Regions from separate parts of the Marinomonas sp. 63XJN7_9_ISO-PGPR-S23-217 genome, predicted to be linked through region 1. Evidence: riboswitches for the same ligand, from Rfam matches in the RefSeq annotation. Region 1 holds a riboswitch; the other holds the start of a gene.
What was found. A riboswitch is a leader RNA that binds a small molecule or an ion and turns the genes downstream of it on or off. The one in region 1 is predicted to bind FMN.
Positions count from the first base shown of each region.

Region 2: it holds a riboswitch for FMN, as region 1 does, so the genes downstream of both, AC0VYI_RS07525 (6,7-dimethyl-8-ribityllumazine synthase) here and AC0VYI_RS01925 (DMT family transporter) in region 1, are expected to answer to the same signal.

Region 1 is NZ_CM149678.1:417,030-422,810, forward strand. It holds gene AC0VYI_RS01905 (LysR family transcriptional regulator) at 1-214, opposite strand, end outside; gene AC0VYI_RS01910 (MATE family efflux transporter) at 352-1,734, shown strand; gene AC0VYI_RS01915 (hypothetical protein) at 1,821-2,138, opposite strand; gene AC0VYI_RS01920 (PA0069 family radical SAM protein) at 2,225-3,307, shown strand; FMN riboswitch at 3,396-3,574, shown strand; gene AC0VYI_RS01925 (DMT family transporter) at 3,744-4,679, shown strand; gene AC0VYI_RS01930 (MFS transporter) at 4,786-5,781, shown strand, end outside.
Region 2 is NZ_CM149678.1:1,619,836-1,625,616, forward strand. It holds gene AC0VYI_RS07515 (leucine-rich repeat-containing protein kinase family protein) at 1-419, shown strand, start outside; gene cfa (cyclopropane fatty acyl phospholipid synthase) at 557-1,774, opposite strand; gene AC0VYI_RS07525 (6,7-dimethyl-8-ribityllumazine synthase) at 2,149-2,646, opposite strand; FMN riboswitch at 2,789-2,951, opposite strand; gene AC0VYI_RS07530 (MliC family protein) at 3,312-3,671, shown strand; gene cobJ (precorrin-3B C(17)-methyltransferase) at 3,954-4,730, shown strand; gene cobM (precorrin-4 C(11)-methyltransferase) at 4,759-5,538, shown strand; gene cobW (cobalamin biosynthesis protein CobW) at 5,554-5,781, shown strand, end outside.

The DNA.
Region 1 (5,781 bases):
CTTGGGCTTCAGGCAGCATTTCTTTTCCTAAAGTGGTTAGCGCTGGGTACTTTGAGCGGCGATCAAACAGATCAAACCCCAGATCCAGTTCTAAATTGGAGATGGCACTGCTAATACGTGATTGTGCTTTGTTAAGCTTTCTTGCGGCAGCAGAAAAGGAACCTAATTCGGCGGCGGTCACAAAAGCAAGCAGTTGATCAAGGGTCCAGTTCATACAGGTCTCCAGTTCAAGTGAGTCTCCAAAGCAGTTTACTGACTTAGTTATGTATCCTAAAAGCGGATGGTAACTAACTTTGTTATATCTGAATTTATCATATTATTCTCCTACTTTTACGCAATGGGAGAGGCAAAATGCCAACCGTGACACCCACTCAACCACCAAAATCGGTTGCACAGGCCTTTTGGCGCTTCGCGATTCCTTCTATTGTCGCCATGCTGGTGAGTGGTCTGTATCAAATTATTGATGGTTTCTTTGTTGGACATTATGTGGGAAGCGAAGGCTTAGCTGGAATCAATATGGCGATTCCATTATTGGGTCTGATAATGGGCTTTGGTCTTCTTATCGGTATGGGAGGCGGCAGTGTGTTGTCTCAATATCGTGGTGAGAAGAATCTTCCTGCGACTCAATCAACGTTGATGACGTCTTTATTCTTAGTCGTTGGGATTGGCTTATTTGCTTCTTTGGTGTTTACGACTTTTGGGAAAAGTGGCCTGTTGTTACAAGGGGCGACTGGTAACACCTTGGTGCTAAGTTGGCAGTATGTAGAGATCATGTCTTATGGTGCGTTAATTTCCATTGGCGCCAGTGCCATGCCCATGTTAGTACGAAATGACGATAGCCCGAACATGGCGACGCTCTTTATTGTGGTCGGAGCATTATTGAACATTGTTTTGGACTATGTCTTTTTAGGGATGTTAGGAATGGGGTTAAAAGGGGCGGCCGTGGCAACCTTGATCGCTCAGCTGGCTACCTGCATTTTGTGCTTACAATATTTTACTTCGCCTAAAGCAAAAACCGTTTTATCCCTGAATCAGTTTGATAGACACATCGCGAAAAGGATCATGCAGCTTGGTTCGTCGAACTTGGTGATGTTTATCTATATGAGTTTTATCATCGCTCTGCATAATCGGTTATTTATGACTTATGGGGACACAACGCAATTGGCAGCGTTCGCCATCGTTGGTTATTTAGCCAGTTGCTATTACTTTTTTGCCGAAGGCTTGGTGAGTGGCTTGCAGCCGCCAGTGAGCTATTACTTAGGTGCAAAGCAGTACCAACGCATTATCCAAACGGTAAAGTTGGCGTTTTCAGTCACGGTAGGTTCCGGTGTCGTTGTGGTCATTGTGTTGAATCTCTTTCCTGAGTTTTTCACCCGCTTTTTTTCTGGTGCTAATGGACCTTTGATTGAAGCAACCAAAGTGGGTATCCGCTTGCATTTGATGGCGTTATTTTTAGATGGCTTCTTATTTATGGCGTCGATTTACTTTGTGGCGGTAGGAAAAAGCGGCCAAGCCTTGTTTGTCTCTGTCGGAAACATGATCGTGCAATTGCCTTTCTTATTTATTTTGCCAAGGTTTTTGGGTATTGAAGGAGTATGGTTGTCGGTCCCGTTATCAAACATCGCCTTCACAATAATTGTATTACCTATGCTATTAATGAACTTAAAAGCTCTGATGAAACAGCATCGCAGCGAGAGCACTCAGATGATCAAAAAAGCAGCCGTGACCTCTTAAGGGAGAAGATTAAGCGTGACAGGATACGAGAAGGTCATTTCCTTTGTAGAGATGACCTTAATGATAAAGGACTGTTAGAGTTTTTATCAGGTTACCTCGACAAAGTCGTCTTCATCGTCTTCATTTTTTCTTTGTGTTTTACGTTCGAGATAACGGCGATCAAATGCTTCACTGACGGCATTGTCGCCTTGAGGCCAACCGGCTTTGATGAGAGATAGCACATTATCTATTGCTACCCAGCCAACGACTTCAGCAGTGTAGCCTAGTTCCCACTCTTCTCCATTCCAGACGACAAAGTCGTAACAGCCAAATCCACTAGGATAGCGAATGGCAACAAAATACAAGCCTTCATTCGGTAATTCGTCGTCCTCGTTCCATTCTACTGGTAAGTTAATGCTACTCATTTTAACCGCTCCCTCATTAACCGTTTTTGCTAGAATAGCATAAATAAAATATACTGTATTTATATACAGTATATTGGGATGCAATTATGTCTGATTTTTCTGCCAATAAACCCATAAAAGGTCGTGGTACAGCGAGCAAGCTAGCAGGGCGTTTTGCCATTACCTTAGTGGAAGTGGACGAAAATGATGTTCCTGTCGAGGCACTCGAAACGTCATCGCCGAAAACACAAGTTCGTTACGAAACGGCTAAGACGATTATCACCCGTAATAACTCCCCGGATATTCCCTTTACCTTGTCGGTGAATCCGTATCGAGGTTGTGAGCATGGTTGTGTCTATTGCTTTGCAAGGCCAAGCCACGCGTATTTGGATTTATCGCCAGGGCTGGATTTTGAAACCAAGTTAACCGCAAAGGTGAATGCGGCGGCGCTTCTTGAGAAAGAGCTTGCTCATTCGAGCTATCGTTGTGAGCCGATTGCGTTGGGAATCAATACCGATGCCTACCAACCAATAGAAAAGCAACTGGGGATTACGCGCCAGCTGTTGTCCGTGTGTTTGGCCTATGGTCAGCCTGTGTCTTTGATTACCAAAAGCACCTTGATTCTGCGTGATTTAGATATTCTCACTGAGATGGCACAAAAGCGTTTGGTGCACGTGGCAATCAGTGTGACGACGTTAGATAATCATTTAAAGCGTATTTTAGAGCCCAGAACCGCCTCAGGAAAAACGCGTTTGCAGGTGATTAAAGCGTTACGTGAGGCGGGCATTCCCGTGACTGTGCTGGTGGCACCGGTGATTCCGTTTATCAATGATCATGAGATGGAACAGATTGTTGCGGCGTCAGCAGACACTGGAGCCCAATCCATTCACTACATTATGCTGCGTTTGCCCCATGAAGTTGCGCCATTGTTTGAAGAGTGGCTGATACAGCATTATCCCGACCGAGCTTCCCATGTGTTGCAGCGTATTATGGATATGCGCGGTGGCAAGTTATACGACAGTCGCTTTGGTAAGCGCATGACAGGGGAAGGTCTGTTTGCCGACATCATTAACCAACGCTTTCATTTAGCGAGACGCAAACATGGATTGTCTGATGAACGATTGAGTCGGCTTGATTGCAGTCAGTTTACTGTGCCAGCCAAAGTAGGGGATCAGTTTTCATTGTTTTGATACATTCGATCAAATTTTTGTGGTTGTCTGTATGGATGTGTCGCGGTAAAGTAATAGCTCACTCTATTTACCAATAGAATGTTACTAAATCGAACTTCGGGGCGGGGCGAAATTCCCCACCGGCGGTATATTACAAGCCATGCTTCGTAATCAGCCCGCGAGCGCCTTTTTCAGATGATCTCCTAAGGGAGGATGCAGGAAAAAGGGTCAGCAGATCTGGTGAGACGCCAGAGCCGACGGTTATAGTCCGGATGATAGAAGATCGACCAGATAGACTAATGCTTGATGAGAGTCGTTTAAGGCTACGCCGTTAAATGAAGGTCATCCGGTTTTGGTATGCGTGCTTTAGGCGTCGTGTATGACGAACGCTAAGTACTGCTTTGTTTGGTATATTCCTCATCACCCCTGTGCATCTTAATTTTAGGAGACAAACAAGATGGCAGGCACATTGTTTATTATGATCGCGTGTTTCACGTGGGCATTAGATACTCTCATTCGTTATCCCCTTTTGAGCGCGGGTTTTTCCACTTTACAGATAGTTCTGATGGAACATCTGACCTTGGTGTTAGTCACCAGCCCGTTACTGTTTCGTCACCGTTATGCCTTTCGGCATCTATCACGCACCTCGTTTGGCTGCTTATTTTTTATTGGCGGTGTCGGGTCGGCGTTGGGCACCTTGGCCTTTACCCAAGCTTTTCACTACCTCAACCCGACAGTGGTTATTTTGCTGCAAAAACTGCAACCCATCGTCGCGATTTTACTGGCTTATTTTTTCTTAAAAGAGCGTATACGTGGGCATTTTGTGCGCTGGGCGGTGGTGATTTTAGCGGGCAGTCTTGTCATGATGTGGCCAGATATTCATTCCCTTGGTAGCGCTCAGTGGCACTATACCAATAACAATATTGATATTTTAAAAGGCTATGGATTTACCTTAATTGCTGTCGCTGCGTGGGGCGCTGCTACCGTATGTGGTAAGTACCTTTCTTATCAAGGGGTGCCAGCCAATGCCATCCTGTCAGGACGCTTTTTATCCGGTTTGTGTGTGCTGGTGCCTTTAGCCATGATGATGCCGTCTAGCCTGGTGGCCATGCCCATGACGAAAGTCGGGCTTGTCGTGGTGATGGCATTACTCAGTGGCCTGATTGGTATGTGGTTTTATTATCAGGGATTAAAATCCGTCCCCGCGCAATTTGCTACCTTGGCAGAAATGTCGTTTCCTGTCTTTGCGGCAGGTATTAACTGGTTCTTTTTAGATATGAGCTTAACCAGCTACCAGATTATTGGGGCGATCATGTTAATTTTGGGGAATGTGGGGCTTCGTTTGCGAGACTTGAAAGCACCACCTTTAGCGGTGCCTGCTCAACAAGCTTAATTTGAGTGGTTATTGAGACATCTCATATTGTGTATAATGGCGAGCTTTTTGATCCATTACACAGGCGTATTCCCATTGGAATGAATACGTTAAAAAGGAAGAGATTATGTCTGACATGGCGCAGCCTCAGAAAACCCATTGGTTTGAGGTGGTTTTATTATGGGTTTCTGGGGTGGCGGCGGCGATGCAGTTCGCGAAGTTTTCCATTTCTTATGATGAACTGTTAACTCATTATCAAGCCGGGCCTGCTTGGACGGGGGCGTTGATTTCTGTGGTGGGGATTGTCGGCTTGATTTTTGGGGCGTCTGCAGGTGTGGTCGCAGGGCGCATGGGGTATCTCAATGTGTTAGTGGGCGCTCTAGCCATTGGTTCTTTGTTGTCCGTTCTTGAATCCTTTTTGCCATCCTTTATGACAATGCTGGTACTTCGCGTATTAGAAGGCATGTCGCAGTTAGGTGTCGTGGTGGCTGCGCCAACCATGATTGCGCGATTAAGTGCGCCCCAACACCGTTCTATTACCATGGGCCTGTGGGGTACCTTCTTTGGGGTGGCGTTTGCTATAACCGGTTGGCTAGGCAATAAATTACTGAGTGCCTATGGTCTACAGGGGCTTTTGCTTGTCCATGGGGTGCTCATTGGTAGTATGGCGCTTGTCTTATGGTGGCTGCTCAGTCAATACAAATCGGTTTATGAGAATCAAAGTGCTCCGTCCTTGTTAGGTTTTTGGACGCAATTACGCAATATGTACAAAACGCCCCGTACATTGCTGCCTGCTTTGGTGTTTTTGTTTTACACCTGTATGTTGGTGTCCCTTCTGACGTATATTCCGACATTGATTTCGGATGAGAAACTGAGAAATTTGTTGCGTATCACCTTGCCGTTAACCAGTACGGCTGGCACGTTTTTGGCGGGGGCGTTATCCCAATATGTGATGCGCCCACAACGTGTCGCCTTGTTGGCGTTTTCCTCGGTTGCTGTGGGAGCGGTATTCGCCCATTTTAGTCAGTCTTATCCTATTGTTTTTGCGCTGTCTGTTAGCTTGATGGTGCTATCGGCGGGTATGGTGCCCGGGTCGGCTTTGTCGATGATTCCATTGGTCACT
Region 2 (5,781 bases), 1.2 Mb from region 1:
CCGTTGGTGCCCATGACAATCTTGTCCGGCCACTGGCAAAAATACGTGAAGCTGCTTGCTCGGCTTTGGTTATGGATCTGATTCCGAGCGATTATGTTAACTTAGGGCAACCTCCGAGTTTGGCGTCTTGTACTCGAGACACTTTTACCCAAGGTCAGGCGTTTTCCAAAGCCACGGTCGATTCTATTATTGGGCAGATGCAAAGTTTGGTGTCGCATTTCAAGCAAAAGAAAGTCTCCCACGGGGATTTATATGCACATAATGTCTTGATCAATGCAGAAGGACATATCTTATTTGGTGATTTTGGTGCGGCCTCTAAATACGCCAACCTGCCTGAGCATCAGCAAAAAGGCATTGAGCGTATCGAGCAACGTTCTTTGGATTTCTTTATTGAGGATATGTTGTCGTTGGTAGTGTGAGCTAAGATGACTTAATAACGATAGACTCAGACATCCAACGAATAATAATTCGTTAGGCTGTCTGTTCTATGAGTGATATCTGCATATGGCTTATTCTATTTGTTTTATACAGGGATTGTTTTATACAAAGTATGCTATTAGCGAACACTGTGATAGCGAGGTAATCTATCCAAGCGTTTTCTTAGGACAACTTGATACAACTGTAAAGAGCGACTTCTGAAAGCACCGGCACAAATTTTTAAATAGTAGGACCACATACGATAGAAGCGTTCATTGTACTGGTCTTTCAGTTCAGGCCAAGCAGCGGCAAAATTCTGATGCCATGCCATTAAGGTTTTATCGTAATCGGGTCCGAAATTGTGTACATCTTCAATAACAAAGTACGGCTCTACTGATTCGCTGATTTGTTTCAAAGATGGAATCACACCATTGCGGAAGATGTATTTATCGATCCAGGGGTCGGTGCCATTTTTGCTTTGATCGCTGCCTATGGTGTGAAGTACAAATGTGCCATCTTCTTTCATTAAACGATGGGCTGTGCTCATGTAAGTATCGTAGTTTTTTGGGCCCACGTGTTCGAACATACCAATGGAAACCAGTTTGTCATACTGGCCCTCCATGCTGCGATAATCTTTTAGTTCGATATCGACGGGCAGGCCTTTACAGCGTTCATCCGCTAATTTCTTTTGCTCTTTCGAAATGGTCACACCAGTTACACTAACGCCATATTCTTTGGCTGCTATCTCGGCAAAGCTCCCCCAGCCACAGCCAATCTCAAGAACCGATTCGCCTTGTTTAAGCTGTGCTTTTTCACAGATTAAGCGCAACTTATTTAATTGTGCTTCATGTAGAGTCTTCGCTTCATGCCAATACCCGCATGAATAGGCCATTGTTGGATCCAGCATAGCTTGATATAAGTCGTTGCCAGCATCGTAGTGCTGCTCGCCAACTTGATAGGCTCTTTTCTCGGATTGTCGATTGAACAGGGTGGCCATAAGCCAGTGACGTAACACGACCCAGCGTCCTGTGACTTGCTCATTTAATTTGGCGCTGATGATGCGAGAAATAAACTCATCAACTTGCTCGCAATCCCACCAGCCATCTACATAGGCTTCACCTAGACCGAGAGACCCCTGACGTATGACTCTGTCCCAAAGGGCTGTGTTATGTACTTGCGGATCCCAAGGGTTTGGCCCATTAATGATAATGCCTGCTTTTGCAAGGTTGGTGGCCATCCATCGTTCAACAGGAGAGGAAAAAGAAGCTTTCGTGGAAGAATGTAGCGTTTGTTCGATGCTCTCACTGCTATGTGACATTGTGCTTTCTTCGTTGAGCTGTTCTGTTGTGGCACCCATTTAAATCTCCTTATCATACTGACTGATATGGTTTTATATAAATCGGAAACAATCTCTTAGATAATAATCTTTTGAAAAATAAAGCCTAGACTCAAGAATACTATTAAGATTATTGGTAAATCTTATCAAGTTGAAAAATGTTAATAAATGGCGAAAAAAGCAAGCTAAAAGCAGGGATCTTCTTTTATACTGCCAAAATGGCATCTTTACGATTTATTTAAAATCCTTTCTAATTGCACGAAAGCATAAAATTTGAATAAATAAAAGAGGTGTTTTCGAGGGAGGGTACGGTTCTTGTTGTGAAAAATAGCGCATTTGTACAGACAAATGCGCTATGGGTGAAGGGACTGTCTAGTTGCTTCTATCTATTTGCTTTACGCGCTTAGAGACTGCTTTGCTGTGGCGGTGAGTTTGATGGTCTCATCGCACGCATTAGCCAGTTCGACACCTTTTTTAACAAAATGCTGTTTGTAGTAGTTAGAGTGTTCATCATGTTCATGGAAATGATGGGGTGTTAACACCGCTGTTAAGACAGGAACTTCTGTTTCAAGTTGGACTTGCATTAAAGCGCTACAGACCGTTTGAGCGACAAAATCGTGGCGATAAATACCACCATCCACCACTAAGGCGCTGCCAGCGATTGCGGCATACTGACCACTTTTGGCTAATAATTTGGCTTGTAGCGGGATTTCATAGGCACCTGGCACAGGGATAATATCAATGTTGTCTAGGTTATAACCACGGACGGCCATTTCTGTTTTAAAGCCTTCAAGGCATTTTAAAACGATGTCGCTATGCCAAGAAGCATGGATGAAGGCAATACGTTGCTTTGCTGGATTGAAGTCTACGACATTCGTTGAGCTCTGATTCATTTTTTACTTTCCTAAAAACGAGTGAATCAGGGCGAACGGACAGACAAATAACTCATACAATGAGCTATCTCTAATAACAATAGTTGCGGTTGGATTCTACTGAGTAGATCCAAGTATACATTGACTATATAAACTTTGTCTGACGCGCTCTCTATCATCCGGACTATTACCGTCGGCTCTGGAGTCTCACCAGATCTGCTGACCTCAGTATTGTCTATGATAAACATAACAAATACTGAGCGCTCGCGGGCTTAGATTGTCTCTATACCGCCGGTGGGGAATTGCACCCCGCCCCGAGAACGAAACCGGATACATCCGGGTACCTGAGAATATACGGATTTCATGGTTTTTTGCAAAGAGATTGATGGTAAAAATGTTGATCTATCCACTTTGTTTGACATTTCCTGTGTCCGTAGAAGGCAGATATGTACTGTAAATAAACGCTATGTTGTAGTGGTTAACCTCTTGGTCAGCTATAATTTGTTCTGTGTTAGTGACAGTCGATAAAATCGACGTTAGCAATCAGCTTACCTGACAGGATACTTGTCCAGTAAGCTTAAGATGGGCTTTAATACACAGTAAACAGGGAGTTTGGCATATACCAAACTGCAGGATTTTATGAGTGGCCATGAACACGTGAGCCAAAGAATATGAGCGGAGTCTCTATGCGAATCAAGGTGTTTTCGATACGCAACAGTATGATGGTGTGTTTAATGTTGGGGCTAACGGCGTGCAGTACGCCACCACCTAAGCAAGTGAAGGATAATGAGGTGTCTCAGATCGATACCCAGACGAATGTCGTCCATTATCTTTGTGAAGGGGAGCCTATGGAAATTCAATTTCATGGTGAAGAAGCACTGTTGAATTGGAAAAACAAACATTATCACTTAACTCAAGCGATCAGTGCTTCCGGCGCCTACTATTTGGGAGAAGATGTGTCTTTTTGGTCTGAGAAAAATAAAGCCGCCATCGAAATTGACGATCTTAAAGAAGTGAAATGCCAACTTATTCGCGTCGAATCTTAATTCGACGTTAACCTTTTTTCTGCTGTTAAGTAGCGGCTGGCTGTCTCATGCTTGTCCGATTCAGTTGTGCTTTGTTGTAGACGCCTCGTCGGCGTTACTTACCTGAATATCTCTCACGATAAAACGGAGTCTTTTCATCCCGTCTCATCCCCATCAGGTGTACAATATGTCCTATTTACCCTTGGGTTTCACTCAGTTACACAAGCGCTCCGTGCTCTAAGGGCGCTTATTGATAGAGTGCGTGTGGTAGTGAAGTGTGCTTGACGATAACGAAGAGATGTAATGAGCAAATTATTTGTAATGGGCATGGGGCCTGGTGACCTTGGTTTGGTTGCTCCCAATGCTACAAAAGCGCTATCCGCATGCAGTGATTGGGTGGCTTACGGTTATTATTTGGATTTATTAGGTGAGCTGAGCGCGGGTAAAACGTTTCATAATTTGCCGTTAGGTGAAGAAATTGGACGGGCGCGTTTGGCGCTGGATCTGGCCGCGCAAGGTAAAAATACCGCATTAATTTCCAGTGGCGATATTGGTATTTATGCCATGGCGACCTTGGTATTTGAATTGCTGGATTGGCAACTGCAGGGCAAAGAGAACCATCCTGAATGGCTGGACGTGGACATTGAAGTCATCCCAGGCATTTCCGCTATGCAGGCGGGAGCCAGCCGCGTAGGCGCGATGCTGGGGCACGATTTCTGCACGATTTCATTATCAGACTTACTCACCCCTTGGGAAACCATCGATAAGCGCTTGCATGCTTGTGGTGCGGGTGATTTTGTTGTGTCTTTCTACAACCCCGTTTCAAAAAAACGCGATTGGCAATTAAACTACGCCCGCGATGTGTTACTGAAGTACCGTCCCGCGAGCACGCCTGTGATGATTGGCCGTCAATTAACACGCCCTGAAGAAGAGATTACCTTTACCACCTTGGGCGAACTGGATGCCAAAGACGTGGATATGTTTACCATGGTCAGCGTCGGAAATTCTGACTCCAAACACATCGTCAATGGTGAGAAACATTGGATATACACACCTCGCGGCTATTCTAAGAAGCTTTAAGCTGGTGAAAAGATAATAAGGGAAATACATGACGGTTTACTTTATTGGCGCAGGCCCAGGCGACCCAGATTTGATGACGGTAAAAGCCGTCAAAACCATTGAGCGCTGTCCGATTATTCTCTACGCGGGCTCTTTGATTCCCACACAAGTGATTGACAGCGTACGTGGCAGCGCCGAAGCGATTTATGATACGGCACAAATGAATCTGGATGAAACCACTGCCGTCATCGAACAAGCCGCCAAAGAAGGCAAAGATGTGGCCCGCTTACAATCTGGTGATCCCGCTTTGTATGGGGCAATTGGTGAGCAAATTCGCCGTCTTGAAGCCTTAGGCATTGATTATGATGTCATCCCAGGGGTCAGCGCCGTGGCAGCCTCGGCGGCGTTGCTTCGCAAAGAGTTAACCTTATCGGGTGTTTCTCAAACCGTTATTATGACGCGCTATGAAGGCAAAACGCCGTTTCCGGAACGTGAAAGATTGCCCGCTTTAGCACAAAGTGGGGCCACCTTAGCCATTCATCTTGGGGTGACGCGTATCCATAAAATCGTTGAAGAACTGCTTCCCCACTATGGGGCGGATTGTCCTGTGGCCGTGTGTTATCGCACCAGTTGGCCAGACCAAGATTATGTGGTGGGCACCTTAGCGGATATCGTAGTGAAAGTGCGTGAGAAAAAATTTACTCGAACCAGTCTTATCTTAGTGGGCCATGTGTTAGATACTGACGACTTTGCCGACTCTTACCTTTACGATAAAGGCCAGGCACACATTTTTCGAAAAATTCACCGTCAACGTGACCCTAAAAAATAACAGCAAGGATTCCTTATGCAGCTCAATAAAATCCCAACAACCATTGTGACTGGCTTTTTGGGCAGTGGTAAAACAACACTATTATCGAATGTATTAAAGCAAGCCGCAGGCAAACGCATTGCGGTGATTGTCAATGAGTTTGGAGAGTTGGACATCGATTCCGATCTGCTTCGCTCTTGTCCTCTGGACTGCCCTGAGGGGGTGGAAGAGGGTGGCCAGCGTAGCGATGATGGTTTTTACGAA